DNA from 3 places in the Lysinibacillus sp. FSL R5-0849 genome. Region 1 is predicted to be linked to each of the others. Evidence: riboswitches for the same ligand, from Rfam matches in the RefSeq annotation. Region 1 holds a riboswitch; each other region holds the start of a gene.
The links. Region 1 has a riboswitch for cobalamin ahead of MKY80_RS02520 (ABC transporter substrate-binding protein). Riboswitches for the same ligand answer to the same signal wherever they lie in the genome.
Positions count from the first base shown of each region.

Region 2: it holds a riboswitch for cobalamin, as region 1 does, so the genes downstream of both, MKY80_RS14065 ((2Fe-2S) ferredoxin domain-containing protein) here and MKY80_RS02520 (ABC transporter substrate-binding protein) in region 1, are expected to answer to the same signal.
Region 3: it holds a riboswitch for cobalamin, as region 1 does, so the genes downstream of both, mmgD (citrate synthase) here and MKY80_RS02520 (ABC transporter substrate-binding protein) in region 1, are expected to answer to the same signal.

Region 1 covers NZ_CP152004.1:517,960-529,141, forward strand. The annotation lists gene yidC (membrane protein insertase YidC) at 1-474, shown strand, start outside; gene MKY80_RS02495 (DUF1934 domain-containing protein) at 631-1,062, shown strand; gene argS (arginine--tRNA ligase) at 1,062-2,729, shown strand; gene MKY80_RS02505 (MerR family transcriptional regulator) at 2,949-3,338, shown strand; gene MKY80_RS02510 (long-chain-fatty-acid--CoA ligase) at 3,331-4,833, shown strand; gene MKY80_RS02515 (acyl-CoA dehydrogenase family protein) at 4,835-6,502, shown strand; cobalamin riboswitch at 6,562-6,745, shown strand; gene MKY80_RS02520 (ABC transporter substrate-binding protein) at 6,889-7,860, shown strand; gene MKY80_RS02525 (iron ABC transporter permease) at 7,857-8,858, shown strand; gene MKY80_RS02530 (adenosylcobinamide amidohydrolase) at 8,855-10,315, shown strand; gene MKY80_RS02535 (cob(I)yrinic acid a,c-diamide adenosyltransferase) at 10,328-10,891, shown strand; gene MKY80_RS02540 (heterodisulfide reductase-related iron-sulfur binding cluster) at 11,127-11,182, shown strand, end outside.
Region 2 covers NZ_CP152004.1:2,857,670-2,868,851, forward strand. The annotation lists gene MKY80_RS14020 (cobalamin biosynthesis protein) at 1-608, opposite strand, end outside; gene cobM (precorrin-4 C(11)-methyltransferase) at 601-1,386, opposite strand; gene cobI (precorrin-2 C(20)-methyltransferase) at 1,386-2,093, opposite strand; gene cbiE (precorrin-6y C5,15-methyltransferase (decarboxylating) subunit CbiE) at 2,086-3,288, opposite strand; gene MKY80_RS14040 (cobalt-precorrin-5B (C(1))-methyltransferase) at 3,263-4,396, opposite strand; gene MKY80_RS14045 (precorrin-8X methylmutase) at 4,396-5,055, opposite strand; gene cobK (precorrin-6A reductase) at 5,068-5,829, opposite strand; gene MKY80_RS14055 (sirohydrochlorin chelatase) at 5,826-6,749, opposite strand; gene cobJ (precorrin-3B C(17)-methyltransferase) at 6,764-8,431, opposite strand; gene MKY80_RS14065 ((2Fe-2S) ferredoxin domain-containing protein) at 8,436-8,807, opposite strand; cobalamin riboswitch at 8,951-9,133, opposite strand; cobalamin riboswitch at 9,395-9,580, shown strand; gene MKY80_RS14070 (energy-coupling factor ABC transporter permease) at 9,724-10,470, shown strand; gene MKY80_RS14075 (energy-coupling factor ABC transporter substrate-binding protein) at 10,472-10,744, shown strand; gene cbiQ (cobalt ECF transporter T component CbiQ) at 10,750-11,182, shown strand, end outside.
Region 3 covers NZ_CP152004.1:2,413,037-2,424,218, forward strand. The annotation lists gene MKY80_RS11775 (enoyl-CoA hydratase-related protein) at 1-759, opposite strand, end outside; gene MKY80_RS11780 (acyl-CoA dehydrogenase family protein) at 770-2,428, opposite strand; gene prpB (methylisocitrate lyase) at 2,474-3,388, opposite strand; gene MKY80_RS11790 (bifunctional 2-methylcitrate dehydratase/aconitate hydratase) at 3,431-4,864, opposite strand; gene mmgD (citrate synthase) at 4,963-6,084, opposite strand; cobalamin riboswitch at 6,274-6,469, opposite strand; gene MKY80_RS11800 (NUDIX hydrolase) at 6,701-7,186, shown strand; gene MKY80_RS11805 (dipeptide/oligopeptide/nickel ABC transporter ATP-binding protein) at 7,234-8,049, opposite strand; gene MKY80_RS11810 (ABC transporter ATP-binding protein) at 8,052-8,825, opposite strand; gene MKY80_RS11815 (ABC transporter permease subunit) at 8,836-9,618, opposite strand; gene nikB (nickel ABC transporter permease) at 9,641-10,594, opposite strand; gene nikA (nickel ABC transporter substrate-binding protein) at 10,666-11,182, opposite strand, start outside.

The sequences.
Region 1 (11,182 bases):
GATTTAATGACATCCATTAAACCTGAACTAGATGAGCTTACTGCTAAATTGAAGAATAGTCATGATGAATCTGAAAAAATAATGGTTCAACAAAAAATACAAGAATTAACTTCAGATTCATTGAAAAGCTCATTATTAGGTTGTTTACCAATCATCATTCAATTGCCTGTGTTATTTTCACTGTACTATGCGATTAAGCTAGATACAGTGATTGCCAGTGAAAATTTCCTTTGGATGAATTTGGGCACAGTGGATATCGGGATTTCAATAATAGCTTGTGTCATCTACTTCATGCAAAGTTGGCTCTCGTTAGATAAAAATCAACCAATAAATATGAAGATTATGATGTTCATTAATCCCATCATGATCCTTATTTTTAGTTTGTTTAATCCAGCGATTATTCCAATATATTGGACAGTAAGTGCTTTATTATTAACGGTTCAGCAATTAATTATTAAAAAATGGTATAGATAAATTGCATAAATCCTCTCTTCATTAGAAGGGAGGATTTTTTTATTGCTCAATTATCCGTAGTAGTTGCGCTCTAGTTGACTTCTATCTTGAAAAAACAATGGCATTCATCCTATAATAAAAAGGTTATAGTAAAAGACTAAAAAGGGAGCGTCCGTTATGGCGAACGAAGTAAGATCGCAAGTAAACATTACGCTCATTTCTACGATTCGCCCAAGTGATGGAGAATCCGAAAGTTATGAAATGCGGCTCAAAGGGCAGCTACTTGAAAAAGCAGGAAGCTTGTATTTGAAATATGATGAGGTGCAGGAGGATAAAACCATCCGCACGACTATGAAGTTAGGCCATGAGAAGGCGCTTATTATGCGTGCTGGTGCTGTCAGTATGCGGTTACCACTGAACATAATTGAACAGCAAAAAGGGCATTATGAAGGTGAGTTTGGCTCCATGCCACTCGTTATCGACACGAAGAAAATGTCATTTACGAACAGGGCAGTAAGCGGAGATTTCCATGTACAGTACGATTTACTAATGGGTGGGCAATCTGTTGGCAATTATACATTAGATATTACATTTACGGAGGTACAATGATGAACGCAGTAGAACAAGTACAACAGGCTATAAAAGCAGCGTTGGCTCAAGCCGTGAAAAAAGCAGGCTTAGTGGAGGCTGACACAGAATTAACAATTCACTTGGAAACACCAAAGGACAAAGCAAATGGTGACTATGCAACAAACATTGCTATGCAATTAACAAAGTTAGCGAAGAAGCCACCTCGTGCAATTGCGGAAGCTATTTTAGAAAATCTGGATACTGAAGGAACAGATATTGAGAAAATTGATATTGCTGGTCCTGGTTTCATGAATATCACAGTGCGTAAAGATTTCCTAACAGGGGTAGTTACACAGGTTATCGAGCAAGGCGCAGACTATGGTCGTTCAAATGCAGGCGCAGGGGAGAAGGTTCAAATAGAGTTCGTTTCGGCTAACCCTACAGGAGATCTTCATTTAGGACATGCGCGTGGGGCATCTGTTGGAGATTCATTATGTAATGTATTAGATATGGCTGGCTACAGTGTCTCTCGTGAGTACTATATTAATGATGCAGGGAACCAAATTAATAACCTTGCAAACTCATTAGAAGCACGTTATAAGCAGGCATTAGGATTGGATGCCGAAATGCCAGAAGACGGCTACCACGGCCCAGATATTATTGAAATTGCTGGCAAGCTAGCAATAGAGCATGGTGATGCAATCCTAACTAAATCAGATGAAGAGCGTTTTGCATTCTTCCGTCAGCATGGTTTAGCGTTAGAATTAGATAAATTAAAAACAGACCTAGCAAACTTCCGTGTAAACTTTGATGTTTGGTATTCTGAAACGTCTCTATATGAAAACGGAAAAATTGAAGTGGCATTAGATAAATTAAAAGCAAATGGTCATGTGTTTGAAGAGGATGGTGCTACTTGGTTCCGCTCAACAACTTTTGGTGATGATAAAGACCGTGTATTAATTAAAAACGATGGTTCGTTCACATATTTAACGCCAGATATCGCCTATCATGAGGATAAAATTGTCCGTGGCTTTGATAAATTAATCAATATTTGGGGAGCAGACCATCACGGCTATATTCCACGTATGAAGGCTGCCATTCAAGCATTAGGCTATGATCGTGATACATTAGAAGTAGAAGTAATTCAAATGGTTCAGCTTTATAAAAACGGTGAAAAATTCAAAATGTCTAAACGTACAGGCAATGCGGTAACAATGCGCGAGCTTGTGGAAGAAGTTGGTTTAGATGCAGTTCGCTACTTCTTCGTAAAAACAGCAGGCGATTCTCATATGGATTTTGACCTTGACCTTGCCGTATCGCAATCTAATGAAAACCCAGTGTATTATGCACAATATGCACATGCACGTATTTCATCAATTTTACGCTCTGCCAATGAACAAGGTTTTGCTGCTACAAGTGAAAACCTAAACCTATTAACAGCTGAAAAGGAAATTGATTTATTGAAAAAAATAGGCGATTTCCCACAAGTGGTAGCTGACGCGGCTAAACATCGTACACCACACCGTATCGCAAATTATATTCAAGAAACAGCGGCTGCTTTCCATAGTTTCTATAATGCAGAAAAAGTATTAGATGCTTCAAACAAAGAGCTAACAGAAGCTCGCTTAGCATTAATTACTGCAGTTCGTACAACAATTGCTAATGCGCTTCGTTTAATCGGCGTGTCAGCACCAGAAAAAATGTAATAGTCTATCTTAGCCCCTAACAGGAAAAGTGTTAGGGGTTTTTTTATGGATAGAAAGCAAGTTAACACATTAAATTATGGTAGTTAGTGATACGAGAGTAATGGCTAATCATTAAAATTTCTGCTTCGAACTATATTTTTCTGTTAATTTCGAAAATTTTGTTGAAGTTTACGTTAACGTCAATGGTATACTGTTGCCAATCAGGAGGGGGAGACGATTATGAAGACGATTCAAGAGGTGGCTAAGGAGTTCGATGTGTCCACACGTACAATTCGTTATTATGAGGAGCTTGGGCTTCTTTGTCCTCAACGTTCATCTACGAATCAACGAACCTTTTCGAAAAAAGAATCTGCGAAGCTCAAGCTTATTTTCAGAGGAAAGCGTTACGGCTTTTCACTGGAGGAGATCAAGGAAATGGTGTTACTTTTTGATTTTGATCGCTCAGGAATTCAGCAATTGGAGCGAACCGTTGAATACGGAGAGCAAAAGATACAGGAGATTGATAGGAAAATAGCTGAGCTTACGCAAATGAGAAATGAATTACAACAAATGCATGGCATGTTTAATGAGAAATTAACGACTTTAAGGGGAGAGATGCACGATGAATAGTTCCGATTTATTAGCACGTAATGCCCGTAAGTATCCAACAAAGGAAGCCGTTATTTGTCATGGTAGAAGAGTGACCTATCATGATTTAGATGAGCAAGTGACCCGTTTTAGTCATGCATTATTAGAACAGGGTGTAAGGCAGGGAGATAAAGTTCTGATTTTTATGCCTAACGTTGTAGAGTTTGTCGTGAGCTATTTTGCTATTCAGCGAATGGGTGCTATTGTCGTCCCAGTCAATGCTAAGTTTACATTACAAGAAGTAGAGTATGTGGCACAGCATGCTGAGGCAAAGGTGATTATTGCACATGAAGCCATTTTTGCGGCAGTCCAGCATATTGCCGTAATCCCGTTAAAAATTAAAACAGGCCAACAAGTAGCAGGCTGGCTTCATTATGAAACAATGATTCAAAGTGCCAGTTCCCAAACGATTGAATGTCAGTTAAACGAAGATGATGCTTCGACCATTTTGTACACATCAGGTACGACTGGGAAACCAAAGGGCGTATTGTTTAGCTATCGTAATATTTTAACGGTTGCACAAATGATTGCAGTTGAAATGGAGGTCAAGCCTGAAAGCCGTATATTGCTAATGATGCCATTAACTCATTCGGCTCCATTGCATTTATTTTTAATGGCAGGTGTATTTGTAGGCTCTACAAATGTGTTAACGCCAACTTTTACACCAGATTTATTAATGGATTCCATTGAACAGGAAAAAACGACTCATTTCTTTGGCGCACCTGTTGCTTATTTATTAACAGCACAGATGCCGAGATTGCAATCAGCTGATTTGTCCTCCATGAAATGGTGGGTATATGGAGGTGCACCTTTATCTGAAAACGAAGTTCGTTTCATTCAACAGTCATTCCGCACAACTAATTTAACATGCGTATATGGATTAACAGAGGCGGGGCCAAGTGGATCATTGCTATTTGGCAAGGAGCATGAAGGAAAGGCTGGGAGTATTGGACAGCGAGCACCTTTAGGTACAGAGATACGTATTGTTAACGACAGTGGCGAAGATGTACCAGCAGGAGAAGTAGGGGAAATCGTTTTATTTGGTGAGGGTAATATGCTTGGCTACTACAGAGATGAAGCGGCAACCAATGCGGCCTTTATAGACAGTTGGTTAAAAACAGGTGATCTAGCTCGTAAGGATGAAGACGGCTTTATTTGGATTGTTGATCGAAAAAAAGATGTGATTATTTCGGGAGGAGTCAATATTTATCCGAAAGAAATTGAAGATTGCCTTTTAAGCTTTGAGGGGATATTTGAAGCGGCAGTGGTTGGTGTTCCACATCCACAATGGGGAGAGACAGTGAAGGCTGTTTATTCCGCTAAACAGGATATTGATGAAGAGGCTCTAAAAGATTATTTAGAGGGGCAGCTTGCTAAGTATAAAATACCGCGAATTTTCGAAAAAGTGGAAGCGCTACCAAGGAATGCGTCAGGCAAAATTTTAAAACAATCTTTGAAAGGACAAGAGGTGAGATAGCATGAAAGTTTTACAACAGGAAATAGCAGGCACAAGCAATTTCTTTACAGATGATGATACGCTTCAAAAAGTGTTGGAAATGATGCTCGATAAAGAATTTTCATCTTATGCGCATCGGGAATTGACGGACTTTGGTGAGCTATGTGCGGGTGCAATAGATGTGAGGGCGAAACATACTGATCGACAAGGAGAGCCTCGCCTTCAAAGGTATAATGCCTATGGCGAAGAGGTTTCAGAGGTATGGGTCAATGACGGCTACAAAAAAACAATTGAGGAGACATATAATACGGGGATTGTTGGCTATGTGCATAAAGATATTCCCCAACTAGGTCACAAAGGGAATTATGTCTATAGTTTTGCGCAAGGTTATTTACTGTCACATGCGGAGCCCGGTTTTTATTGCCCTGTGACGTTAACGATGGCTACTGCCTATTTATTAGACCATTATGCAGAGGAAGGAGTTAAGCAGCGCTTCTTACCGCATGTTTGTGCAACAGGCGATATGGAGCTATATGAGGGAGCGACATTTTTAACAGAGCGACAAGGAGGCTCAGATGTTGGTGCGAATGTAGTAGAAGCAAAACTTGTGGGGAATGAATACCGCCTCTATGGTGAAAAGTATTTCGCCTCCAATGCAGGGATGTGTGGGGTTGCAATGGTATTGGCACGAATAGAGGGTGCACAAGCAGGCTCTAAAGGATTAACTCTATTTGCAGTTCCATGGCGTAATGAAGATGGATCGGCTAACCAACTTCGTATTCGACGACTAAAAGATAAATTAGGTGTGAAAGCCGTTCCATCTGGTGAGGTTGAGTTTGATGGAGCACTCGCTTATGTAGTTGGTGATCAAAATAAAGGGATTTATTATATGCTGGAGGCGCTTAATTTATCAAGAATTTGTAATGCTGTGGCATCCATTGGTATTATGCGCCGTGGCTTCTTAGAGGCGAAGCATTATGTGTCAAATCGATATACCTTTGGTAAACCTTTAACACAGTATCCTATGATCCAGGATACATTGGGTAAATATGCCGCTAAGCTGCATGTAGAAGTAGCCACGATTTTTGATCTTATTCAATTATACGATAAAGTGACAGGTGGTCAGGGAACAGAGCAAGACATCATCATGAACCGTTTATATATTGCCATTATGAAAAAGGAAACGGCAGAGCAGGCGGTCCATTATGCAAGTGAAGCAATTGAGCTACATGGCGGGAATGGCTATATTGAGGACTTTGTAACACCACGCTTACTGAGAGATGCGCAAGTGCTGACGGTATGGGAGGGTACGGCTAATATACTAGCTTTGGAGCTTATTCGCTTAGTGGATAAATACAGGGCACATGAATTGTTTGTTCAAGTGATGAGCAAGCGATTAGAAGTATTAACAGACCATTCATTAGTGAAAATCGTTCAAGAGCAATTGACTAAACTATCGGCAACCTTACAAATTTTTAGTACTCTCGATGAAGCGACAAAAACGTTTGAAGCAAAGGATGTTGCCAAAAAAATGGCTCAATTATATGAAAGTGTCATAGCCGTTGAGTGGGCACAAAAGTTTGGTGGGAAATATGATAAACTAGCGGATGTTTATTTAGAGCAAACTTGGTCATTACGAACGATCGGTGCTCCGATGAAAACCGTACAGTATTTTGCTGAAATCGTCTAATAACCTTTGGAGTCGCCTTGATATAGAGGCGACTTTTTTTAATTTCATGTATAATAAAATCAACTGAATATTATAAAGGTTCTTTACTTAAGTAAAGTGAAAAGGGAAATCGGTGTAATTCCGATGCGGTCCCGCCACTGTAAGTGTGAGTTTTTTCAAATGATGCCACTGAAGATTTCGGGAAGGCTTGAAAAAACGTACTGAGCACAAGCCAGGAGACCTGCCTTTATAGCATAGACATTACAGCCTACGAGGATAGGATGGTGGATTTTGTATCAGTTTTTTGGTGCGATTTTGACCCCTCATCATTCGAAGATGAGGGGTCTTATTTTGATGGAGGAATACTTCTAACACATGAACGCACAAATCAACGAAGGAGGATTCACATGAAGAAATTTTGGAAAATAGGGGTATCGGCATTTTTAACGATAGGGTTGCTAGCAGCTTGTGGACAAGAGGCGCAAAAAGACAATTCCACACCTACAGAAGAGCAAACACAACAAGAAACATCTAAGGCGGAAGAAGCAACATTCCCTATGACTATAACGGATGCTATTGGGAAGGATATTACACTAGAGGCTCCTCCTAAGAAAATAGTGTCACTTATTCCAAGTAATACAGAAATATTGTTTGGCCTAGGTTTAAAGGATGAAATCGTAGGGGTTACAGACAACGACGATTATCCACCAGAGGTAGTTGAAAAGGATAAGGTTGGTGGCATGGAGTACAATATTGAACAAATTATTGCCTTAAAGCCAGATATCGTTTTTGCACATGAATCTAGCATGTCTCTTTCGGAATCAGCCATAGCACAGCTAGAATCTGCGGGCGTGAAAGTATTTGTTGTAAAAAATGCCCAAGATTTTAATGAAACCTATACAACGATTGAACAGCTTGGGCGTGCTACAGGGAAATTACCAGAAGCTGAAAAAATCATTGCTGACATGAAGGCGAAAGTGGAAGAGGTTCAGGGGAAAGTGAAAGACGTTGAACCTAAGAACGTTTTTGTAGAAGCCTCTGATGAACCTAATATTTATACAGCTGGTCAAGGCACATTTATGAACGCAATGCTGGAGATGATCCATGCAAAAAATGTAGCAGCAGACGGTGATAATTGGTATGAAATTGGTGCAGAACAAATTATCACAAAAAATCCAGATGTCATCGTGGTGACATATAGTTATGTACCTGATATTTTAACAAAAATACCAAAGCGTGCTGGTTTCGATACAATTAATGCAGTGAAAAATAATGCTATTGTGCAAGTAGATGAAAGCACAACAAGCCGTCAGGGACCACGTTTAGCGGATGGCCTTGAGGAATTAGCAAAAGCTATCTACCCTGAGGTATTTAAGTGAAAAAAATAGCAACAGCCTATGTATTAACATATACGCTTCTTATCATTAGCATCTGGTGTGGCGTAGCTATAGGCTCTGTTCATATTCCGATAGAAGTGCTGTGGAATCAGTCAGTTGATGAAACAGCTGCCAATATCTTTTGGAAAATTCGGTTGCCCCGTGTGCTTTTAGCGGGGCTAGTAGGAGCTTCTCTCGCCATTGCGGGAGCGGCTTTCCAAGGCTTGCTCAAAAATCCATTAGCAGATCCATATACATTAGGTATTTCATCTGGTGCTTCTGTCGGCGCAGTCATGACAATTTTTTTAAATATTTCTATACCTGTTGTAGGCTTGTATGCCTTACCTACCTTTAGCATGATAGGCGCAATTATTACAATGGTGATTGTGATGAGCTTTGCTAGAGTAGTAGACCGTTCTTTAAAGATGGAAACACTGATTTTAACAGGAGTTATCTTTAGTTCATTTTTAGGATCGTTAATCTCGTTAATGATTGCTTTATCGGGAGAGGAGCTACGCCAAGTAATCGGCTGGCTACTCGGTTCTGTTTCTATGCGTGGTTGGCCATATGTTCAAATGATTATTCCATTTGTCATTGTTGGTTCCCTTATGCTGTGGACTCAGAGACGTGAGCTTAATGTTCTGTTATATGGGGAAGAAAGAGCGAAGCATTTAGGTGTCAATGTAAAGAAAAGTAAGTATTTGATTTTAGTAGGTGGCTCCATGCTAACTGGAGCAGCAGTTGCTGTTTCAGGCACAATTGGCTTTGTAGGGTTAGTTGTACCACATATGACAAGAATGATTTGGGGCTCTGATCACCGTCATTTACTCCCATTATCTTTTTTTAATGGGGCAACATTACTTATTATTTGTGATTTAGTTGCAAGAACCATCATCTTGCCAAGGGAACTGCCCATTGGTGTCATTACGGCATTTATTGGAGCGCCTGTTTTTTCCTATATTTTTTATAAGCAACGAAGAGGCAAGGGGGTACGGGCGTGATTGTTGTTGAACATCTATCAGGTGGTTATGAAGACGTACCGATCGTCAAGGATATAAGCTTTACAGTTGAAAAAGGAAAGATTCTTGGCATTTTAGGGCCAAATGGTAGTGGGAAATCAACATTATTAAAGGTAATGAGTGGTATTCTACCAGCAGTTGAGGGCACGATTTCTATTGATGGACAAAGCATTCTTTCCTACAATGCCCGTGCTTTAGCAAAAAAAATGGCTGTTTTACCACAGCTCCATGCGAATGCTTTTTCAAACAGTGTTAGAGAGGCTATTTCGCTTGGACGTTATCCACATCAATCAGGTTTTTTTTCAAGTTGGTCTGAGCAAGATGAGCAAGCGGTTCAACATGCAATGCTACAAACAGGCATAAAACGTTATGAGCATACACCGATGGAATTTTTATCGGGTGGCGAACAGCAAAGAGTTTTTGTTGCACAGGCCCTTGCTCAAACTGCGGAAATTTTACTGCTAGATGAGCCGACAAATCATTTAGACATTGCCCATCAGCGGCAAATTTTAGATATGGTGCGGAAGGAAGCTGTAGAGTGTGGTTTAACGGTAGTGATGGTATTACATGATATGAATTTAGCCTCTCTCTATTGTGATGAATTATTGCTCATGGAAAGTGGACAAATGAGAGCTTTTGGGGCACCACATGAAGTATTAATTGCTTCTCAGATAGAAGAAATTTATCAAGCACGAGTAGCTACTTATGCTCATCCAGAAATACCTAAACCACAAATTACGATGATGCCTGCAGCAAGCGACTATCAACAGCGCGCTGTAATAAAAAAAGAACATTTTATAATAACGGAACAGTTTATTCAGCTCCAGTCAGAGATTCCTATAAAAACTGTATCCTCTGCTGTCCATAACCCTGGAATTGGGTGGCATAATTGCTTGTTAAACCGCTCTGTTCCTAGTGATTATGTGATTAGTGATGTAAAGAGAGAGGTTAATGAATTTTTGCAAAGAGGCCATTTTTCGCCTACGAATACAGTTGTCATGCTGACAGCAGTGCCAACAGCTCTTGTGGCGATCAATGAGTTACCTGCACCATTTGGCAGTGTGATAGTAGCTGTTACTGCTGGTGTAGGGAATGCAGTAGATGTATCTCGTGTGCACGAAAGGCAGGATGAACCATATATTGGTACTATTAATACATGGGTAATTATCAACGGCTGTTTATCGGAGGAAGCATTTTTTCAGGCCATGATGACAGCTACAGAAGCGAAAACGAAGGCTATGCAATCAGAAAATATTCGTGATGAGCGTAGTGGAACAATTGCTACAGGTACTGCTACAGATAGCCTTTTAATTGCAGCAACTCAAAAAGGGACAGAAATGTTATATGGTGGTCCCATTACGGAAGTTGGTAAAATGATTGCAAAGGGTGTTTTTGAAACTACGGTTCAGGCTATCAGAAATTACAAAAATCAATTTTAGGAGATGAGCGAAATGAAGCTGTACACAAAAACAGGGGATACGGGTAAAACAAGTCTTATAGGAGGACGCGTTGATAAAGATAGTTTACGTGTTGAAACGTATGGGGCTATTGATGAATTAAATTCTTTTATTGGTAAAGCTGTAAGTGAATTAGATCCAGCACTTTTCAAGGATATTTTAACGGATTTAGAAACTATTCAACATGAACTATTCGATGCCGGTGGTGATCTAGCCAACGTGATGAAAGAACGGCATTATAAGCTAACTGAACAACCAATTGAGGTGCTAGAGGCTCGTATTGATGCACTTTCAGATGAAGCGCCACCATTACAACGTTTTATTTTGCCAGGAGGGGCACCAGCAGCTGCAACTTTACACATTGCGCGTACGGTTGCTCGGCGAGCAGAGCGTGAAATGGTGACACTTATGAAAGAAGTTGAAGATGTGCCAAAAGTTGTACAAAAATATTTAAATCGATTATCAGATTATTTATTTGCAGCTGCACGAGTAGTAAATGCTCGATTACATGTTGCGGATGTTGAATATATTCGCAGTGGGAATGTTTTTAAAAAGTAAAATTTAGTTTTCTACAGAAAGTAAAAAACGCTACTTTGAAAAAATTCAGGGTGGCTTTTTTTCTTGTAAAATGTAAGAATATAAAATTATCAGAAATATTTCCGTTTTATGTTGACTGAATGCTCACTCATTTATTAGAATAGGAATATAATATCGATGTGATGAACATTTCCGTATGAGCTAGCAAATTTATCACAAAGAGAGAAAAATTACGACAAACAAGGGGGGACCAACCATGAGTCCATTATTAATTGCTAACATTGTCTTAACAGTCGTGGTTGTACTTTATGC
Region 2 (11,182 bases), 2.3 Mb from region 1:
GGTGTATCACGCATCCACCAATCTCGCTCACCAGTTTCCTGTACAATAGCCACATGTTCCTCATTGACGACAGAAGCACTGACAGGCGTTAATTTATCGGCACTATCCCAAACCCAGCCAAAACGTGCACCAAATAGATCGACTGGAATAGTCTTTTGCACATCGGAGGCTGTTGTAATAATAGGGTTGGCACCAAGAGCTGCCGCTACCTCATGTGTTAGTTCATTGGCACCGCCAAGATGTCCTGACAAGACACTTATTACGTTTTCGCCTCGATCATCAATAACTACAACACCCGGATCAGTCTTTTTATCCTTTAAAATGGGTGCGATCATTCGGACAACTGCACCTAAAGAAATAATTAAAATCAAACCTTTGTATTGTTTAAATAGAGTCGGCAAAAGCAAACGCACTGTTCCAGTAAACAGTTGAATATGCTTTTCCTCCTCATCGCCCTGTTCAAATTTACTCATATAATACAAATCACTTGCTGCAAACGTTTGTTGGAGTCGACGTCCTATTTGAACACCATGCTTTGTAATCGCTACAACCGCATATGCATGGCGCTGATCAACTTCTGGTAATATCCCCTCTTGTAACTCAATCACTTGTCTTCACACCTTTTCTAAAGCCGTGTGTAAAGGTTGCATCATATAATTTCGAGCGATATTGATCCTTATCATGAATATCAGGGTCTAGCGCCCAGCCTGCTAGAATCATTGCATGCTTACGAATGCCATTCACGCGCATCGCTTCATCTAATTCGATTAATGTCGTACGAACAATTTTTTGATCTGGCCAAGAAGCACGTTGAATCACCGCTACGGGTGTGTCATCAGCCCAGCCAGCACTTTGTAGTTCTTTGACAATTTTCTTTGTGAGCGTCGCACTTAAGAATAGAGCAATTGTACAATGATGGCTTGCTAAATCACGTAATTTTTCAAATTCTGGTACAGGGGTGCGCCCTTCAGCACGAGTTAAAATTAAAGTTTGTGTTAAATCAGGAATCGTTAGCTCAGCCCCAATTGCCGCTGCTGATGCAAAAACAGAGCTAACCCCTGGAATAACTTCGTAGCCAATGCCTTGCTTTTTTAAGAGTGCTACTTGTTCCATAATCGCTCCATACATGGCCGGATCACCTGTATGCATGCGAGCTACTATTTTCCCACCATGGACCCGATCAGCCATCACAGCGACCATTTCCTCTAAATGCATACCAGCGGTACGAATAATTTCCGCATCTGGTCGAGCTTTCGCAATGAGATCTTCACTCACTAATGAATCTGTATACATAACAACATCTGCTGTTTGTAACATATGTAAGCCTTTAACTGTAATTAAATCTGGATCACCGGGACCCGCGCCTACTATATAGATCTTCTTCATTATTTACGCACCACCATTAATGTTAAATATTCTAAATCGACACCATCCAACTCGCGTACATCCCAAATTACTTCTTCGTCAGATGTTACCTTTGTCACAACAGATGCTTTATCTAGTAAATCTAAATCACGTAGTACCTGTAGCATTAAATCAATTACTTTTGCTACTTTAATAAAGACCACAGCATCATGACTTTCAATAGCTTCACGCATTGCCTCATAATCATCATAGGCAGGAATGATCGCGACACGGTCATCACCATCAGCTAATGCAATACCAAGTCGAGAAGCGGAGCCATTAAATGAGGATATCCCCGGAACCGTACGAATTTCTACATCTGGATGCATGTCCTGCATTAACTTCATCATATGGATAAACGTACTATATAATAACGGATCACCTTCTGTAACGAAGGCTACATCCTTACCCTCCTGTAATTTTTCATATACAAGCTCGACTGACTTTGTCCATTCACGCTCAAGGACAGCTTCGTCCTTCGTCATAGGAAATACAAGACCAAGCATATCTTTTTCCTCTGGATTAATATAAACATCTACAATACGATGGGCATAGCTCTTACTGCCTCTAAGTTTTTTTGGATAGGCAATAACAGGTGACTCTTGAATCACACGAAACGCCTTCACTGTAATTAATTCTGGATCGCCAGGACCTACGCCCAAGCCATATAAAACACCTAAATTAGTCATGATTTTCTTCCTTTCGATAAGCCGAAATAATATATATTGGATTTAATGGCACAAAGCGTGTCATATCTAAGATCGGTTTGCTACGCGCAAGCTGTGCCTGTAAAATATCAACCGCAAAATCACAAGCCTTAAACGCTTCCACTGCTTTATATAAATTTTCAATTGTCGCAGCATTTAAAACAATTCGACCATTTGGTTTTAAGCGATTACAGCACAATTGTAGTAATTCGACCATTTCACCACCAGTACCACCGATAAAAATGGCATCAGGGTCTGGGAAATGATCGAGTCCCTCTGGAGCTTTACTATGAATTGCTGTTATATCCACACGGAATTTTTGCTGATTGTGTAGACAGTTCTCTAAATCAGGTGCATTTTTTTCAACGGCGTATACTTCCCCCTCAGGTGCAAGCTTCCCCGCTTCAATGGCCATAGATCCTGTACATGTACCAATATCCCAAATAACACTATCCTGTTGAAGTTGCATCGCCTGTAAGCTTAAGACACGAATTTCTTTCTTAGTAATGAGTCCTTTATCTGGTTTTCGTTGTGAAAACTCTTCATCATCAATACCGAGTGTGTAGCGTTTTGGTTCAACAGTTTGTTGTAAAATAACTACGTTTAAAGGGGAAAAATGTGCATTCTCCATTTCATCTAGCGAATACCAATCACATTTTTCATCTTCACCCTGTAGATTTTCGGCTACAAATGCACGATATTCGGTCATACCAAAATGCTTTAAATAACGTGCGAGCGCATTTGGGCTATTTTCAGCATCTGTTAACAGAGCTATTTTCTTTTTCCCATCGATGCGCTGTGCCAAGCCTTTCATAGGTCGTCCATGAATACTTGTAACATAAGCATCCTGCCAGCTTTCTCCCATTTTCGCGAAGGCTAGCTGTACGGAGCTCATATATGGATAAACCTCCAAATCTAGCTTTTTCGCTAAATAGCCCCCAACGCCGTAAAACAATGGATCTCCTGATGCGAGAATAATCGTATTTCTTGTTTCCTCTGACAATCTCTCAACAAGTGCTGAAAGACCTCCTTTGATCATAATTTTTTCCCCTGTAAAATGCGGGAAAAAATCAAGCACGCGCTCACCACCTACAAGTACCTCGCAGTCTTCAATCCACTGGCGGTATTGTGGGAATAAGCTTGCTAATCCGTTATCCCCGATCCCAATTAATTTCATCGATCGATGCAATGTCATCAGCCCTTCCTAATAATTGTCCCTGCATCGAATAAATCGATGTGGAAAGCGTTAAACCGCCCTTTATATGATGAATGGAGGAATAGCAGCAGGCCTCACACAAACGATGGAAAAATGATTCATATCCCTTTTCCATCATAATTTCACCTACTTGCGACGCTGTGTTGGCCTCTCGTATTTCGGCTATTGTGTCTGCATCTGCCCCTACATCTTCTGCAAGTTGTGCTAAAAAGTTAAAATCAATCGGAGCACTTTTGGAATGCACCATCATTACCCCTTGTGCCACCTTTGAAAATTTCCCCATCATCCCGACAAGGGACACTTGTTTAATACCAAGTCGCTTACAATGCTTTAAAGTAAAGCCAACAAAATCACCCATTTCAACAAAAGCTTCTTCAGGTAAATCGGGATATTGCTTCATCCCAAATTTTTCACTGCGACCACCTGTTGTCACTACTAAATGCTCACAGCCAGCCTCTTTAGCGACGCTAATGGCCTGTACAATACTAGCCATATACGCAGAACTTGAAAAAGGCACGACGGTTCCCCTTGTGCCTAAAATCGAGATGCCTCCAAGTATACCAAGACGACCATTTAACGTTTTTTTCGCAATCTCCTCACCCTTAGGGACGGAAATCACTACGTTAACCCCTCGTGTAATTTGAAATTCGTCCAATACTCCTTGAACAGTGCTGTGAATCATTTTCCGTGGGACAGGGTTAATGGCTGCCTCTCCAACAGGCACTGGTAAGCCGGGCTTTGTGACACGCCCGACTCCAATCCCACCATCTAAATGAATACCAGGTGTCTCTGCCCAGCTCACAGTACCGACGATGAGTGCCTGATGTGTGGCATCTGGGTCATCACCAGCATCTTTAATCGTTTCACAGCTGACGGCATTGTTTTCAAATAGGCATTTTTCAATGGTAAAGGTCGCATCCCTACCTATTGGCAAATGAATCGTGCTTGTTTCTTGCTCTTCATTTGTAATAAGGGCGAGTAAAGCGGCCTTTGTTACTGCAGTTGCACAGGCTCCTGTTGTATAACCGTGACGCATGTCCTTAGGATCCTTTTTTGGCTTCCGCTCCATTATTTTTTCGCCTGTTCATCCGCTAAAAGTGAAATGGCATTTAATGCGGCAACCGTCACTGTACTACCGCCTTTCCGACCAACATTTGTAATGTACGGAATACCTTCAAGTTTTAGCAGCTCTTCTTTCGATTCAGCCGCAGACACGAAACCTACAGGCATACCAATAATTAAATCTGGTTTTGCTAAGCCTTCCTTAATTAAACGAATCAATTCTAGTAATGCAGTTGGGGCATTACCAATGGCATAAATACCGCCCTCATGCAATTTTGAGGCTTTTTGCATCGATATAATGGCACGCGTTGTATTTTGCTTTTTCGCTTCTACAGATACATCCTCATCCGCAATATAGCAATGTAAATCGCCACCATGTTTTTGGAAACGTTTTTTACCAGAGCCACTTTCAATCATTTGCACATCCGCAATTACATGACGCCCTGCCAGAATAGACTTAACACCTGCTTCAAGTGCTCCTGGTGTAATAATAACGCTACGACCTAGCTCAAAGTCAGCAGATGCATGGATAATACGGCGCACAACCTTCCATTCATCTTCTGAAAAGTCATGCTCCCCCATTTCCTCCGCGATAATCGAGAAACTGTAATCGTAAATTTTATCTGGGTCTACTGTTAATGGTTTGAAATCTGTTTTAAAATCCATTGTTATTGCCTCCTAAAGTGTATGTTGTACAGCCTGTAACACTTCTTCAAAAGTGGAATATTGCTGGCCATATTTAATATTGGGTCTTGCAATAAGAATTGTTTCTATAGAACAAGCAAGGGCTGCCTCTAGCTTCTCGTCTACTGAGCCGACTTTGCCACTTTCTTTGGTAATCATTAAGGTCACTCCATATTGACGGAATAATGCTTCATTTAATTCCTTTGAAAATGGGCCTTGAATGGCTACAATATCTCGCTGTGCCACACCGAGCGCCTCACATTTTTCCATATTGTCAAGTCGTGGGAGCATACGAGCAATGACTCTTGTATTTTCTAAGCCTTGTAAGACTTTCGTAAATGTAGCAAGCGTTTTACTACCTGTTGTCAGCATAATAACACCACGCTTTTCTGCTGCTAACTGAGCTGCTTCCTCATAATCCTTCACGACTGTTATAAGTGGGTGTACATAATGTTCATGAGCACGTTCATAGCGAATATAAGGAACTTGCGCTTTTTCAGCTGCTGCCATGGCATTTTTCGATGCCTCTTCTGCAAATGGATGAGAGGCATCTACCACCAATTGAAAGCCTTGTTCCGATATAATAGTCGCCATTTCTTCCGCTGTAAGTCGCCCTATTAAATGAGGTAAGCCAGCGTCAGCAAGACTAGAGGCTGCCGATTCCGTCACAACGGTGGCAGTTACAGCATGTCCCGTCCTTTGCAGTTCAAGGCCTAGATTCCTTGCATCACTCGTCCCTGCTAACATGAAAATCATTTTACTGGCTCCTCTTCATGATGATGATGGTGATGGTGATCGTGTCCATGATCATGGCCGTGGTCGTGGTGGTGATCATGGTCGTGATCATGATGGTGATGATGATGTGCATGCCCATGAATAGCAGCGTAAGCCCGATATTCTTCAAGATCTTTCATACCTGTTGATGTACCATTCACCGCTTGCTCAATACGTTCTAATAGAACATTTTGTAAACGTTCATGGTAGCCAAAGTAGTTGGCAATTTGAATCTCACATGCTGGAAATTGCTCATTGTATTTCTCACACATAACATGCATACGCTCCATTAAAATACCCGTGAATAAAAAGTAAGGAAGCATAATAATTTTTTTAGCACCTAGTTTGACACAGCGTTCAATGCCTTCTTCAACACGTGGGTCCGTTACGCCCATAAAGGCACTTTCTACGTATTTAACAGGTAGTTTTTCCCATAGTAATCGTGTAATTTTATAGAAATCTCCATTTGCATAAGGATCACTACCTCCTCGAGCAATTAATAAAATGGCTGTGTCTTCCTGTTCTTGTTCAGTATCAAATCCAATTTCAACTAAACGATCCTGTAATATCGCAAATATTTCTTCATGAATGCCAATTGTTTGACCATATGTGAATGTGATATTCGGATAATGCTCACGAGCATGCTCGATTTCTGCCGGAATATGTAGCTTAGAATGACCTGCATGAAGTAAAATAATCGGGATGACATGTACCTCTGAAGCACCCTTTTTCACACAGTTTGTAATACCTTCTTCGATGTTAGGAGAAGCAAATTCAAGGAAGCATGTTTCCACTAAATATTGTTCATCAATGCGAGATTTCATTTGCTCGATAAATGTACGCACCTCATCATTTCCTGCTGCTAAACGGCTCCCATGGCCAACAAATAATATAGCTTTCATCTCTTTTCTCCTCACTAGTCGCCGCACGGAGCTGGCTCTATTTTTATTTTGGAAGACATATCTTGATACGTAAAATGCAATATCTTTTTCACCCGCTTGAAGTATTTAAATAGACGCTCGTTTGGATGCGCATTGGCTTTATATTCTTCAATAATATCTGTAATTAAAGGGATTAATTGATCAGGCTCCAAACCTTCTACAACAGGCTGTGCTGCATGAGCCGTACGTCCGACTGGTTTCGCTCCAATAAAGACATCAAATTTACTTTTGCGATAGACAATCCCAATATCATCAAACACGGCTCGATAACAAGCCATTCCACAGCCATTGAAGCCAATATTTAATGTTTTCGGTAATGACATACCGCCAAGCTTTTCTTGAATTTCCTCCGCATATGGAATGGAATCTGCTTTTTCACCGTAGCAAAAATCACAAGCCTTCAACGATAACACATCACCAATTGGTGCTAATAAAAAGCCTACTTCCTGTAATTTCTCAGTGATACGTTCAGGCGTTGTTGTAGGTATTTTTAAATGGATTTGATGATCTGGTGTATATTCCATTGATCCTTCTTCTCCTACTACCTCTGCTAACGTCATCATTTGCTGTGGTGTGAAAAATTTATTAGCCACGCCAGGGCTCACTGCTAATTCAAAAATGGATTCTATTTTTTGTTGTACAAGCTTTGGAGTAACCTTGATAGCACTTGTTCCCTTTACCATTGCAAGTGCCGCTGTAGCCATTTCAAGTGCTGTTTTTTTCGGCTTTGGCATAACGGCTATACTGGGTTTATTCATTCTCCCTGCATTAGGGTCTGCCGCAAAGTCATTTCGTGCTGTTCCTGTCTCTTGATTCATCGCCCATGGCTCATTTTCTTCCCGTAAGCGTTGATGTGGACGTAATGGCTGTTTTTCCTCACCAAGTGTATATTTACGTTGGTAGCCTCGCGGTGTAATCATTTTATTATCATAGAAGAACGTAGATGAGTTTCCGATAATAACTGTTGTCAGCATACCAATATCATGTTCCAGCATTTCTGCCAATGTCGTCATCGTCACTTCCTGACGTTCTCGATAGGCACTTTTTACAAGCCCTACTGGTGTGTCAGGAGAACGATATTCTAAAAGAATTCGTTGCGCTTCGACAATTTGTCTTGTACGGCGACCACTTTTAGGATTGTATAAAGCAATAACAAAATCGGCCATAGCTGCGGCTTCCACACGCTTCGCAATTAAATTCCACGGAGTGAGATGGTCACTCAAACTAATGGTACAAGCATCATGCATAATGGGTGCACCAAGTAAACTAGCACATGAATTGATAGCTGAAATACCTGGGACAATCTCCACTTCAATACCAGTTGCCTCTGTCCAGCCTAGCTCAATTAATACTTCATACACCAATCCCGCCATACCATAAACGCCTGCATCTCCACTCGAAATGACCGAAACAATACTTCCTGCCTCTGCTTGACGAACGGCCTCCTGAGCACGTGACACTTCCTCTGTCATACCTGTACTGACAATGGATTTTGCGCTGACTAAATCTTGAATCAGTTCAACATAGGTTTTATAGCCTATGATCATGTCACTTTGTTGTAAAGCCTCTACTGCACGTGTCGTAATATGCTTAAAGTCTCCAGGTCCAAAGCCTACTACGAAAATTTTCCCTTTTTGCGCCATGTTTTTACCCCTCTTTCACCTTTTCAATCCCTTTAATGGCTGTTGTTTGCGCTGTTCGCTGTAATGTCCCTTCTCGAAGTGTAAAAACATGATCGTTATATAAGGATTCATGATGCAAATCCTGTACAAGTGTTCTAGCATGCTCCGTTGACGGTACACGATACCAATTCCCCTGAGGGTAAGCAATCACAACACAAGCATCCTTGCATCGTCCATTACAGCGCGTTCTTGTCGTATGTATTTCTTTATCTAGTGCGTTACGCTGTATTTCATCTCGTATAGCTTGGGTAATTTCCTCCCCATCCTTGTTCATACAGCTACTGCCATTGCAAATAAAGAGATGTGTTTTCATCCCCTCTAAATTCCACGTTGTCATCTTATATCTCCCCTCATTTGCTTTTGGAAAAAAGAAAAAACCTTTACTCTGCCGAAGAGTAAAGGTTTGTAGAAGCCAAATAAAAACGAATAGATTGAAAGACAGATCCTCGCTTTTGCTTCAACTTCTCCCTCCGAAAAGTTTGCATGCACAATCTGATAAGCAGGTTTCCTGACTTAAGCTTCATTTTACTGTCGCACCTTCCCTAGTTTGCACAGGTGGCATTGCGATTTCATCAGCTATTACAGTAGCGGGGGCTGTATTGGACTTTCACCAATTTCCCTATTATCTCGAGTTCTTCGAGCACTTATCGACGTTTTATATGAAATTTTTAATCGTATACATAATAGAAAACTGTCTTAATCATATCTTATTATTTTAAAATTTCAATATTTCTTTAAAAAATCATGACAAATTTATCAATTTCATAGGAGGGGTGAAAGCTATTAAAAATTTGAATTTGCCTTCTTTAATCCTAAAAAACGTTAGTTATCAGAATTTTCGACATTGATATTCTATTTTTAATTTTTTATAAAAAAAGTATAGCATAATTATGGAAATTCGTGATACACTTTGTCGTGAAATCTCACAACTTACTATTTTTCGGTGTAAAATGCTCGTCATTTTGCTTAAAAGGGAAGCCGGTTTAAGTCCGGCGCGGTCCCGCCACTGTAATAGGGAGCTTTATAGAAAATGTCACTGTCCAATGGATGGGAAGACCTATAAAGTGTTGAACTAGAGCCAGGAGACCTGCCGAACATAAGTGATCGTTTCAGCCTACGAGGATAGGTGTGCGGCTTAGCAGATGAAAATGTTATTTGCTTTTTTAGCTATGCACTTTTCCAACAACGGAAAAGTGCTTTTTTATTACGCACGCTACATTCTAAAAATCTATTTACAGTTTGGAGGAAAAAAATTGAAGCTGTCTTGGTGGAAACTTAGTTATTTTCTATTGGCTTTTTTAATGGTGCCAAAGCGTGCCTTCGCCATGCATATCATGGAAGGTTTTTTACCAATCGAATGGGCTATTTTTTGGTGGGTAATCTCCATCCCATTTATTATTTTAGGATTGCGCTCTATTCGTAAAACAATTGATGAAAACCCTGAAACAAAAATGATTCTGGGGCTGTCCGGTGCGTTTGCCTTTGTCCTATCAGCCTTAAAAATCCCTTCAGTTACAGGGAGCTGCTCACATCCAACAGGAGTAGGTCTCGGAACAGTATTATTTGGACCGTTAGCCATGAGTGTCATCGGGACAATTGTTTTATTATTTCAATCTTTACTTTTAGCTCATGGTGGGATCACAACATTAGGGGCTAATGCATTTTCGATGGCTATTGTAGGACCGTTTATCGCCTACTTTGTATTTAAAGGGGCAAAACAATTGGGGTTATCGTTTTCATTAGCTGTTTTCTTTGCGGCCATGCTTGGGGATTTAGGTACATATGTGGTGACTTCCATTCAATTAGCACTAGCCTTCCCATCTGAAGTTGGAGGCTTTATGGCTTCCTTTACAAAGTTCGCAAGTATTTTTGCCTTAACACAAATCCCATTAGCTGTGAGTGAAGGAATATTAACAGTTATTGTCATGAACTTCTTGAAAAAATATAATATTAGCGAATTAAAATCTTTACGTGTTTTCTCTACAAAGGAGGCGCACTAATATGAAACGAAATTTATTACTTTTAGCAATCGTCGTACTATTGGCGATTATCCCTCTTTTCGTCCAAAAAGGAGCAGAATTTGGAGGAGCCGACGGTGAAGCAGAAGCAGCCATTGGGGAGATCAATGCAGAATATGAGCCATGGTTTGATAGTTTGTGGGAACCACCTAGTGGTGAAATTGAAAGCTTATTATTCGTGCTACAAGCAGCTATTGGTGCTGGTTTTATCGGCTACTTTATTGGCTATATGCGTGGCAAGCATAAAGAAGGTTAAGGATTATGTTACTCATTGATAAGTATGCGTATCTCAATAAGCTAGCGTTCGTTCATCCGCTAGAAAAAATGATATTTTCATTAGGACTACTTTTATTCACGCTTATTATGAGAGATGAACGACTTTCACTCATTACATTTTTTGTAATGAGTGCTTTTATCATTTGGGGCGCGAAAATTCCACTAAACTATTATGCGAAGCTATTATTACTACCTGGTTTTTTCTTATTCACAAGTCTCTTATCAATCATCATTTCGATAGCTCCAGCAGCGCATACATTACCAGCCCATATGGGGGCATTTACGTATATGAACTGGACAATTTTTATTGGGAGAGCCAGTATCGCTACCGCCCAGCAACTATTCTTTATTGTACTTGGCAGTATAAGTTGCTTATATTTTTTAGTTTTAACGACATCTGTACAAGGAATTTGTTATG
Region 3 (11,182 bases), 1.9 Mb from region 1:
TTTTTCAATAAATGCCTGCACACCTTCTTTAGCATCATTTGTTAACAATAGCTCAGCAAAACGCGTTCGTTCAAGCTCTAGTCCTTGTTGTAAATTAGCCTTCGTGCTTTGAATTACACATTCAATTGTACGAGAGACACTTGTCATACTTTTACCCTCAACAAAAGACTGCGCAACAGTCTTAGCCGTCATCAAAAGTCCCTCAGGTTCTGTTACGAGTTGGATAATACCGAGCTGTAATGCCTCGTCTGCACTCAATTGTTTACTTGTTAAAATTAATTGGAGCGCCGTTGCTTGATTTGTTATTCTGCTAAGTCGTTGAGTCCCCCCGAATGTAGGGAGTAGCCCAAGCTTTAATTCTGGTAAGCCGAGAATGGCTTGATTCGAAGCAATTCGGAAATGACATCCTAACGCTAGTTCGAGTCCTCCTCCAAGGGCCGGTCCATTAATGGCCGCAATAACTGGTTTCTTCATGGCTTCTACTTCATCGCATAGCGCTTGCCCTGCTTGAGCCATTTGTAATGCTTTGTCCTGTTGGCCAAAGGCTGAAACAAACTCCTTTATATCAGCCCCAGCGACAAAAAATCGGCCAGTGCCTGTAATAATAATGGCACTTGTATCTTCATCCTCCGCTAGCTCTTGGAAAATACGACGCAGGTTTTCAATAGAGGCTGATGACAAAGTGTTTGCAGGTGGATGATCTAAATGAATAATAGAAATAGACCCCTCTTTCGTAACGTTTGCCAATGTATCCATCATGTTGCTCCTCCTAACTAATCATTTTTGGGTTGTCAATGAATGTTCTCGCAAGTGCCCTTTTTTTCATAAATAGATTTTGCTGTAGTGGAATATTTAACTGTCGAATATTATTTAGCAAGCTTACTCGTTTTTGCTCACTGCTTTCAGCAGCCGTAATTATAGTAATCGCACTTTCTTCTATTTTTCGGTAACCCTCTTGGCATAATATGTCTGTCATCAATTGTTTTGTTTGCTCATGTACAGCTTTTTTCGACCTCAGCCAAGCTGATTCCATGACATAGCTTTCCGTGGCTATATCCGCCAACAAACGCATAAATTCTTGCTCCTGCTCGAGTTGAATCTGTGCATTCGTAATGACTGTAATTGCTAGTTGCATCAAATGCTTGGAGAGAAGGATATAATGGTGATTTTTTTCTAATGGTTGACAGTGAATAAAATCATCTGCAATTGCAGTTGTTTGTACATTTTTTTTCCACAGCATTTTAGCCAATGTGAGGCGATTGATTTCATTTGTACCTTCGAAAATACGACTAATTCTTGCGTCCCGATACAAACGTTCCACATCATATTCTTGCATATAGCCATATCCACCATGTATTTGGACAGCTTCATCAGCAATTTTTCCAAGTGCTTCGGAACAATGTACTTTATGGAGTGCGCATTCGAGTGCAAAATCGGATATTTTCTGGACCATCGTTTCCTTACTTCCTGATGCAATAGCCTCATCCATTTTTCCAGCCGTTCGGTATGCAGCACTTTCTGCTCCATAAATCAATACGGCCATGTCAGCAAGTTTTTCCTGTATCATTGTAAAATCAACGATAGATCGTTCAAATTGTCTCCGTCCCTTTCCGTAATTCACAGCTAATTGAAATGCCTGTTTGGCAGTTCCTATATTGGAAAAGGCTAGCTTTAGACGTGCCATATTCAAGATGTTCATAGCGACAATATGCCCTTTGCCAACCTCTCCAAGAACATGATCGATTGGCACTATAACGTCTTCTAAAATGAGCGTTGCCGTTGAAGAGCCTTTAATGCCCATTTTCTCCTCTTCCTGACCTACGGATACCCCTTTAAAGGAGCGTTCGACAATTAACGCAGTCATGCCATTATGCGTCTGGGCAAAAACAACGAAGACGTCTGCTAGCTGAGCATTCGTAATCCATTGCTTTTCTCCGTTTACTATCCATGCTGTACCATCTTCTGTTAATCTAGCATTCGTTTTGGGGCGCAGTGCATCAGAACCTGCATCGGACTCTGTAAGTGCATAGGCACCAACCCATTCTCCAGATGCAAGCTTTGGTAAGTACCTCAGCTTTTGCTCCTCATTGCCAAAATAGACATAGGGTAATGTGCCCACCCCAGCATGGATATTGTAGGAAACGCTGAAAGAGCCCCCAAAACCCATTTTCTCTGCTACAAGACCGGAAATTGTTTTATGGAGCTCGAGTCCTCCATAAGCCTCGGGAATTTCAATGGCCAGTAAGCCAAGATCACCTGCTTTTTGAAATAGTTGACGAGTGATCTCATACTGTTGCTGTTCAATAGATGAAATATTCGGTGAGACATCCTGTTTAATGAAGAGCTCAGCAGTTTTTGCAATGAGCTCCTCTTCATCATGAAAATCCTCTGGTGTAAAGATCGTCATTTTGTCTTCTAGTTGATCCATATGAGTCCTCCTTGAAAGAAAGTGGAGAGAAACCATTCAGCTCCCCTACTTTATTTCCTCCTTAGGTAAAATGGTTTTCGCTAATTCACGATCTAAATCCTCGAATTGATAGTAGGAAATCGTTTCATATAATTCGCTTCTTGTTTGCATATCCTCAACTGCTTCTTGTTGTGTTCCAGTATTTTTTATTAATTCAAATATACGCTCGTATGCTTTCGCTGCAACTCTCATAGACGTAACAGGATAAATGACCATCGAGTAGCCCATTTTTTCAAATTCCTTAGCGGTATAATAAGGAGTTTGACCAAATTCAGTCATATTGGCTAATAAGGGTGCATTTAACTCATTGGCAAATTGTTTAAACTCCTTGTCAGTTTGTAATGCCTCTGGAAAAATAGCATCTGCCCCAGCAGCAACATATGCTTTGGCTCTTAGAATAGCCTGCTCTAAGCCTTCAACAGACCTTGCATCCGTGCGAGCAATAATTACTAATGTAGGGGCTATTTGTTTAATCGTTTTTATTTTTTGTATCATTTCCTCTATTGAAATAAGAGTTTTGCCATTTAAATGTCCACATTTTTTAGGAAGATTTTGGTCCTCTAGCTGTACGGCAGCGACCCCTGCCTCTACCATTTCACGAGCAGTACGGGCAACATTTAATACACCACCAAAGCCCGTATCAATATCCACTAGCATAGGTAAATTAGTAGCCCGAATAATATCACTAGCACGCTGAGCTATTTCATTTGAATAAATCATCCCTAAATCTGGCAGGCCTCTACTCGCTGTATACGCGGCACCCGAAAGATACAGTGCATCAAAGCCAACTTTTTTAGCCATTAAACCTGCCATTGCATCATGTGCTCCGGGTATTTGCAAAATAGCTGAACGAGCAATAAGAGCTTTAAATTGTTCAGCTAATTGTTTTTGTGTCTTCGCTTCTTGAACAATCCACGCCATTTTTAAAAACCTCCTCTTTATTGCGTTCGGAATCCTTCTAAATTAAATAAATAGATTAATAAATTCATGGACAGCAATTTGTTCAAGCAGCTCTTTATTTGCACAAACCTCATTTATTGTATTGAGTTGTTTTTGAGAATAATGCGTACTAATGTTTTGCTGGAATTTATCAATGATCTGAGGAAATGCTTCCTCACGGCGGAAACGATGTCCTAAAGGATATTCACACTCAATTAGCTCGGATGATGTACCATCTTTGTAATAAACTTGAACAGCATTCGCAATGGATCGTTTATCAGGGTCTAAATAGTCGATTGTATATTGGCTTTTTTCCACGACAACCATTTTATTTCGCAAGTCATCAATACGTGGGTCTACAGCCACCTCATCTTCGTAGTGATCTGCTGTAATGTCACCATAAATAAGACCAATAGCTGTAATATATTGAAGGCAGTGATCACGATCAGCAGGATTGTGAAGTGGCCCTTCTTTATCGATAATTCGTATGGCTGATTCATGCGTCGTAATGTTAATGCGGTCAATTTCAGCTAGGCGATTCTTTACTTCAGGATGTAAATGAACAGCACATTCTGCAGCCGTTTGAGCATGAAATTCTGCAGGGTAAGACACTTTAAAGAGGACATTTTCCATAACATAAGATGCAAGTGGTCTCGCAAGCTTTAATTCTTGCTTATTAAAGAGCACATCTTGGAATCCCCAGCCTGGTGCAGATAATGCAGTTGCATAGCCCATTTCCCCTTTCACAGCCATCATTGCTAGTTGTACCGCCCTGCTTGTAGCGTCACCAGCAGCCCATGATTTTCTAGATCCCGTATTAGGGGCATGTCGATAGGTTCTTAAACTTGAATTATCAATCCAAGCATTTGATAAAGCATTGACAATTTCTTGATGAGTACCACCTAAAGCCTTTGTTACTACAGCTGTTGTTGCTATTTTGACAAATAAGACGTGATCTAAGCCAACACGATTTAAGCTATTTTCGAGTGCAAGTATTCCTTGTATTTCATGAGCTTGTATCATCATTTCTAAAACGTCTTTTATTTGGAGAGGCTCTTGCCCTTCTGCAACACCTACACGACTCAAATAATCGGCTACAGCTAAAATGCCACCTAGATTATCAGAAGGATGCCCCCATTCTGCCGCCAACCATGTATCGTTATAATCCAACCAACGGATCATACAACCGATATTAAAGGCACCTTTAACTGGATCAAGGACATAGGATGTTCCTGGAATACGAGTACCATTTGGAACGACTGTACCTGGTACTACAGGACCCAGAAGTTTTGTACATTCAGGATATTGTAAAGCTAAAATGCCACAACCTAACGTATCCAATAAAACATATCGAGCCGTTTCGTAAGCTTCTTCGCTCGTAATCTTTGTGTTTAATACGTAATCCGCAATATCAACAAGAAGCTGGTCTGTCATCGTTTTTTCATTCGTTTTAATCATCTATATCTTCCTTTCAAGGTATGAATTTGATATACTAGTATGCTGATGGGCATTGGTCAGAATGTCCATCAGCTCTATGGCGAGTTGTTAAAACTTGATTATACCGACAATTCTTCAAGGTTATGACGCTCGCCTATATAATGAACACGAGGTCTAAATAATCGATTATTGTCATGTTGTTCGATCACATGTGCACATAAACCAATCGTTCGAGAGCCAAAGAAAATAGGCGTATATAATTCAATTGGTAAGCCCAGCATGTAGTACACTGGCGCAGCATAATAATCTAAATTTGGATACAAGCCTTTTTCCTCCACCATCACTTTTTCACCAGCTTCACACATGTGATATAAGCGGTCATCCCCTTGCTCCAAGCATAATTTATACAAAGCTTCTTTCATGATCTGCGCTCTTGGGTCCATTTTTTTCATATAGACACGATGGCCAAAGCCCATTATTTTCTCTTTATTTTTGAGCTTGTTTTTCAGCATCGCTTCAAAGCCTTCCACTGTCTTAGCTTCAAGCAGCATATACATGACTGCCTCGTTCGCCCCACCATGCAAATTTCCTTTCAATGATGCGACAGCACCAGTTAGAGCACCATACAGATCGGATTGTGTGGAGGCAATAACACGAGCAGCAAAGGTCGAATTCGGCATTTCATGTTCACTATATAAAACAAGTGATTGGTCAAAAATTTCCTCTTCTAATGGTGTTGGTTTTCTTCCAGTAATCATGTAATAAAAATTAGCACTATATGAAAGCTCACTATCCGGTTCTACTACCTCTTGACCATTTAATACACGGTAGCTATTCGCAACGATATTGGGCATTCCGCCTAAAAGTCGATATGCTCGTGTTACATTCTTTTCAGTCGAACGATCATTGATGTGCTGATCATACCCTGCTAACGCTGAAATTCCAGTTCTAAGGCCGTCCATAGCATGTGTCCCATTTGGTAATAAGTTGAAAATTTGAAAAAGCTCTTGTGGAACGTGATAGTTTTCTTTCAATTTATCTTGTAAGTCAGCTTGTTGCTCAGTAGTTGGTAGGTTTCCGTGCAATAATAAATGGACAATATCTAAATAGGAATATCGCTGAGATAGTTCAATCAAATCATAGCCCCGTATAACAATTTGGCTTCCTACTACGTCTAAGAAAGACAGTTTTGTTTCCGCAGCAATAACTCCATCAAGACCTGGTGAATACGTTAACTCCATGAATTACAACCCCTTTGTTTAATCATTCTTGTAAGCGTTACCATTCAAACTCGAAAGAACAACAAAAAAACAACTTCTACCCCTTTAGAAGTTGTTAATCTACAAAAGTATGACAGAACAAAAAACAGTGAACTTACATCCATTCACAATCACCATACAGTAGCTAACACCTCCCTATCCTCGTAGGTCAATTGATGCTTATTTAGCGGCAGGTCTCCTGACTTATCATCAACATTCCTATAACACCTTCCCGTTTTGATGAACAAAACAGTGGCCACGTTATGGAACTCCTACATACAGTTGCGGGACAGTGTTGGACTCACACCAACTTCCCTTTTAATCAAATGGAATCAAACCCATTTGAACCACCAAAATTTAGCATATTCAATTTGTCTTTTTACCTTAACATAGAGGTTTCCAAACAATCAATATAGGTAAAATTCAGAAAAGACTGATTATAAAAAGCTATTTTTCATTTTTGACGAACTATTCTGCATATTTAAGCATTATTTCGCTCAAAAAAAGATTGTTAATCAATCCCAATGAAGCTATATTTATGAAGTCTACTTTAAAAAAGCGAATTATTTTGCATAACGATGAAACGTGGAGTGACGGGATGGGCTATATAACAGAATTAAGAAAGCTTATCGGTAATAGACCGATTATAAGCGTCGGTTCGACAGTTCTTGTTGTTAATGATGATAAGAAGATACTCTTTCAACATCGTTCAGATACGTTGGATTGGGGATTACCTGGCGGCTCAATGGAAATAAACGAAACATTAGAGCAGGTTGCTGCTCGTGAACTTTATGAGGAAACTGGACTCGTGGCTACAGAGTTTGATTTTATCGGTGTTTTTTCAGGACCTGATTATTACTACTGTTATCCGAATGGCGATGAAATCCATACAGTCATTCACCTGTATAGGGCTAAACATGTAAGGGGTGTATTGGAAATGAAAGATGGTGAGAGCTTAAGCCTCACTTATTTCAGTAAGGAAGAACTTCCGAATAATATGGAACAGAGGACGGTCGCTCTCTTATACAACCTAGAGGGTAAAATATGGGGGTTCGAAAGCTCCTTTACGAAGCTTTCCAAATAACAATGTAAGAATTTTAATAAGGACTTTCTTCGCAAAGACATTCCAGTTCATTCTAAAGTATTCTTGTGAATTCTTTCGCGAGGGTGAGTGGGTAAAATCGCGTTGTATAGCTCAAGTGATGCGGAATGCTTAAATGGTTCACCTTTCATACTTTCCTCTACTAGCTGACCATTTTGCATGACAAGGATGCGATCTGAAATAAAGCGTGTAGCCTGTAGGTCATGAGAAATGAAAATGTATGCAAGTTGCAAATCCTTTTGTAGTGTCTGTAGTAATTGAATGATATGTTTTTGCAAAATCATATCTAAACTACTAATGGCTTCATCTAAAACAATTAATTTTGGGTGTAAGGCAAGCGCTCTTGCAATGTTAACACGCTGTTGTTGTCCTCCGCTAAGCTGGGAGGGATACTTTTCGGTAATAGATTTGTCTAACTCTACATGATCAAGTAATTCCTTTACCTTATAATGTCTCTCAGCTGAGCTATAATGCTCGAAATTTAGGTACGGTTCCTCTAAAATTTGAAAAATGGTCTGCTTTGGATTTAATGAATGATAGCTATTTTGAAAGACTGCTTGTAAATCTCTCCGTATCATTTTTTTCTGTTGGCTAGTGGCATCATAAAGATTAACCCCTTGAAATAGAATCTCACCGGCTGTTGGCCTTTCCATTCCTAATATAATTCGGCCCAATGTGCTTTTTCCTGAGCCACTTTGTCCAACAATCCCTAAGCATTCCCCCTCCTGAAGTGAAAATGATACTTTCTGTAATACAGGAGCATCCTGTCTTCGCTTGAATATGAACGGTCTATGTGCATAGTTCTTCTCAATATTTCTCACTTCTAGTAGCTTCAATTTTTTCACCTCTAAAACATAATTCGGGATTGTAATAGTTTTTTTGTATAAGGATGCTGAGGTGCATCAAAAAAATCATAGACATTCGCTTGTTCAATTATTTCCCCCTTATACATCACGGCCACGTCATCAGCAAGTTCAGCAATAACGCCTAAATCATGTGTCACAAGAAGGATGGCTGCCTGTGTTTCCAAGCGAATACGGTCAAATAAGGTCAATACCTGCTTTTGATTGACTGTATCAAGAGCTGTCGTTGGTTCATCAGCTATATATACCGAGGCTTGAATTGCCAGTGACAAAGCAATCATTACACGCTGTAGCATTCCCCCACTTAATTGGAATGGATAATAGTGTAAAAGGCGCTCGGGATTAGGTAAATTAACTTTTGACATGCTTTCAATAGCAATTTGTCTTATTTCATTTTTAGTTATAACAAAATGAGCCTTTAATGATTCACGAAAATGACCTTCAATGGTTTGAACACGGTCAAAGGCAGTCGAAGGATTTTGCATAATAATGGAAAGATGTCTACCACGATAAGCTCTCATTTGAGCAGCAGTTACCTTCAATAAATCTTGTTGATGGTAGAAAATTTGCCCTTTGGTGATCTGTGCTCTAGTCGGCAAGGCTTGCATGATAGCTTGGCAAAGCATCGTTTTCCCACTACCGCTTTCCCCAATAATTCCTAACACTCGGCCTTGATAGGCTGTTAAATGAATGGAGGATAAAATATTCTGTTCTCCAACTTTGACCGATAAGTCTTTCACTTCTAAAACTTTCTTCATAACTACCCCTTTACTGATCAGGCTTCTTCAAACTACTTGCTAAAACATTACATACTAGGACAACAAGGACGATAGCAAGCCCAGGATATAGCATTAATTCAGGATGTTGGCGGATATATTGCTTCCCTTCATTTACCATCATTCCCCATTCAGGGGTAGGAGCCTGCACACCAAGCCCAATAAAGGAAAAGCCCGCAATCTCTAAAATGACCTTCCCCATATCTAATGCCACAATCGTTACAATCGGTGGCCAAACATGAGGGAGATAGTGACGAATAATTAATTTCGCACCTGTAGTACCACTAATTCTTGCCGCTAGAATAAAATCTTTTTCATTCATGCCAATAAATAAACCTCGGATTAGCCTCGAATAATAAATAAGCTGTGTTAAACTAAGTGCAATTAACACATTTTTCAAGCTCGGTCCTAATACACCTAAAAGCCCAAATGCTAGTACAAGTGTTGGAAAAGCTAATAAAATATCGCATACCCGAATAAATAGCGCATCTATTATACCTCTTTTTAAGGAGACCCATGCGCCCAATAGTATCGCTACTAGAATAGCAACTATTTGTATGACGAGCGCCGCACCTAAAGAATACCGAATCCCTAAAAGCAATCGGGAGAAGACACATCTTCCTAAATGGTCTGTTCCTAATGGATAGTCCCATGAGGGTGCTAAAAATTTCTTAGAAATATCGACTGCTAAAGGGTCATGAGGCATAATGAGTGGGGCAAACAGTCCGAGTAAACCAATAAAAATCAGTAAGGTGAGACTAATATATCTTCTCATATGTATACGTCCTAAGTTCACTTTACTCTCTCCTATCCTTCATCATCAGATGAGGATCCAATAAACGATGCAATACATCTGTGCCTAAATTGGCGAGCACATAGATGACAGCAATCACCAACACATAGCATTGTACAACGGGGTAATCACGATTCGTTATGGATTCTATTATATATCGACCGAGTCCAGGCCAACTAAATACTTGCTCGACAATGACAGCACCACCTAGCAAATTTCCGAGTGTCATCCCAAACAATGTTGATATCGGTATAGCAGCATTCCTCCCCACGTGTCGAATGAGAATGACCGATTTTCTCAAGCCTCTAAGCTGTGCATATTTTACATATGGCTGCTCGTATTCTTCGATCATGGCAGAGCGGATAAACTGTGAGAACAATCCGATTGTAGGTAAAGCTAAGGTGAAGGCCGGTAAAACTATATGTGCTATCGAACCTTTTCCATTCGTTGGAAAAATGCCAAGTTTTAAGCTGAAAAGATAGAGTAGGATAAACCCTAACCAAAATGTTGGAATGGATACACTTAGGACTGTAAATAATCGAATGATTTTATCGATAAAGGAATGCTTATATAATGCGCTCACAACCCCTAATGGAATACTAAAAGTTAAAATGAGGATAAATGCTACTAAAGCTAATTCAATGGTAGCGGGTAGTTTAGCAAATAGCTCATGAGCCACGGGTAATTTACTAACAAAAGATGTCCCAAAGTCTAGCTGTAAAATGCCTTTTACCCATAGCAGATACTGCATGATAAAAGGCTTGTCTGTCCCTAATTCTTCTCGTAAAGCTTGTATAGCCTCTGGTGTTGGGGCAATTCTTGAGAGTCGAAGGATGACCTCTGCCGGTTCTATTGGTACGAAACGAATAAACACAAAGGTCAGAATAGATACGCCTACTAATACAAATGGTAGAGTGAGAATTCTTTTTACACAAAACATCCAAGTCGATTCGTACATGCCGTCACTTCCTATTTCATCCGATGATAAAAAGAGAGTTGCCCTATTTCGACACACTCTCTCTTTCATACTTAGTTTTCTTTATCCATTTGCGCATATGGAATGTCATACTCAGAAGCACGTGGTGCAAAATCCTTCATATATGGTTGATAAATAACATTATTTGTTTCATACGATATTGGATAGAATAATGCTTGATCGTGGAACATTGTTAAAATATCCGTATATAGCTGCACGCGTTCCTCTTCATCGGTACCGACTAATAATTGATGTATGTTTGTATCGATCTCCTTAGCATTTGGTAAGCCTAATTTTGCTTCATATACACCACTAGCATTTGGCGTAGCTGATTCATTTGCAAAGCTATGTGGATCAGTCGGCGGTCCATTTGTTCGCCAGAAGTTAATATCAACCTGATCATCCATTAATTTTTGCAGACCAACCATAACATCTGCCCCTTCAATATTTAACTGTACCCCTATTTTTGCTAGCTCGCCTTGCATTAACTCCGCCATAGGTTTTTGAATGGCATCAGTAGCAATATAGATTAAATCTAATGTAAGGGGTTGACCATTTTTCGAACGAATT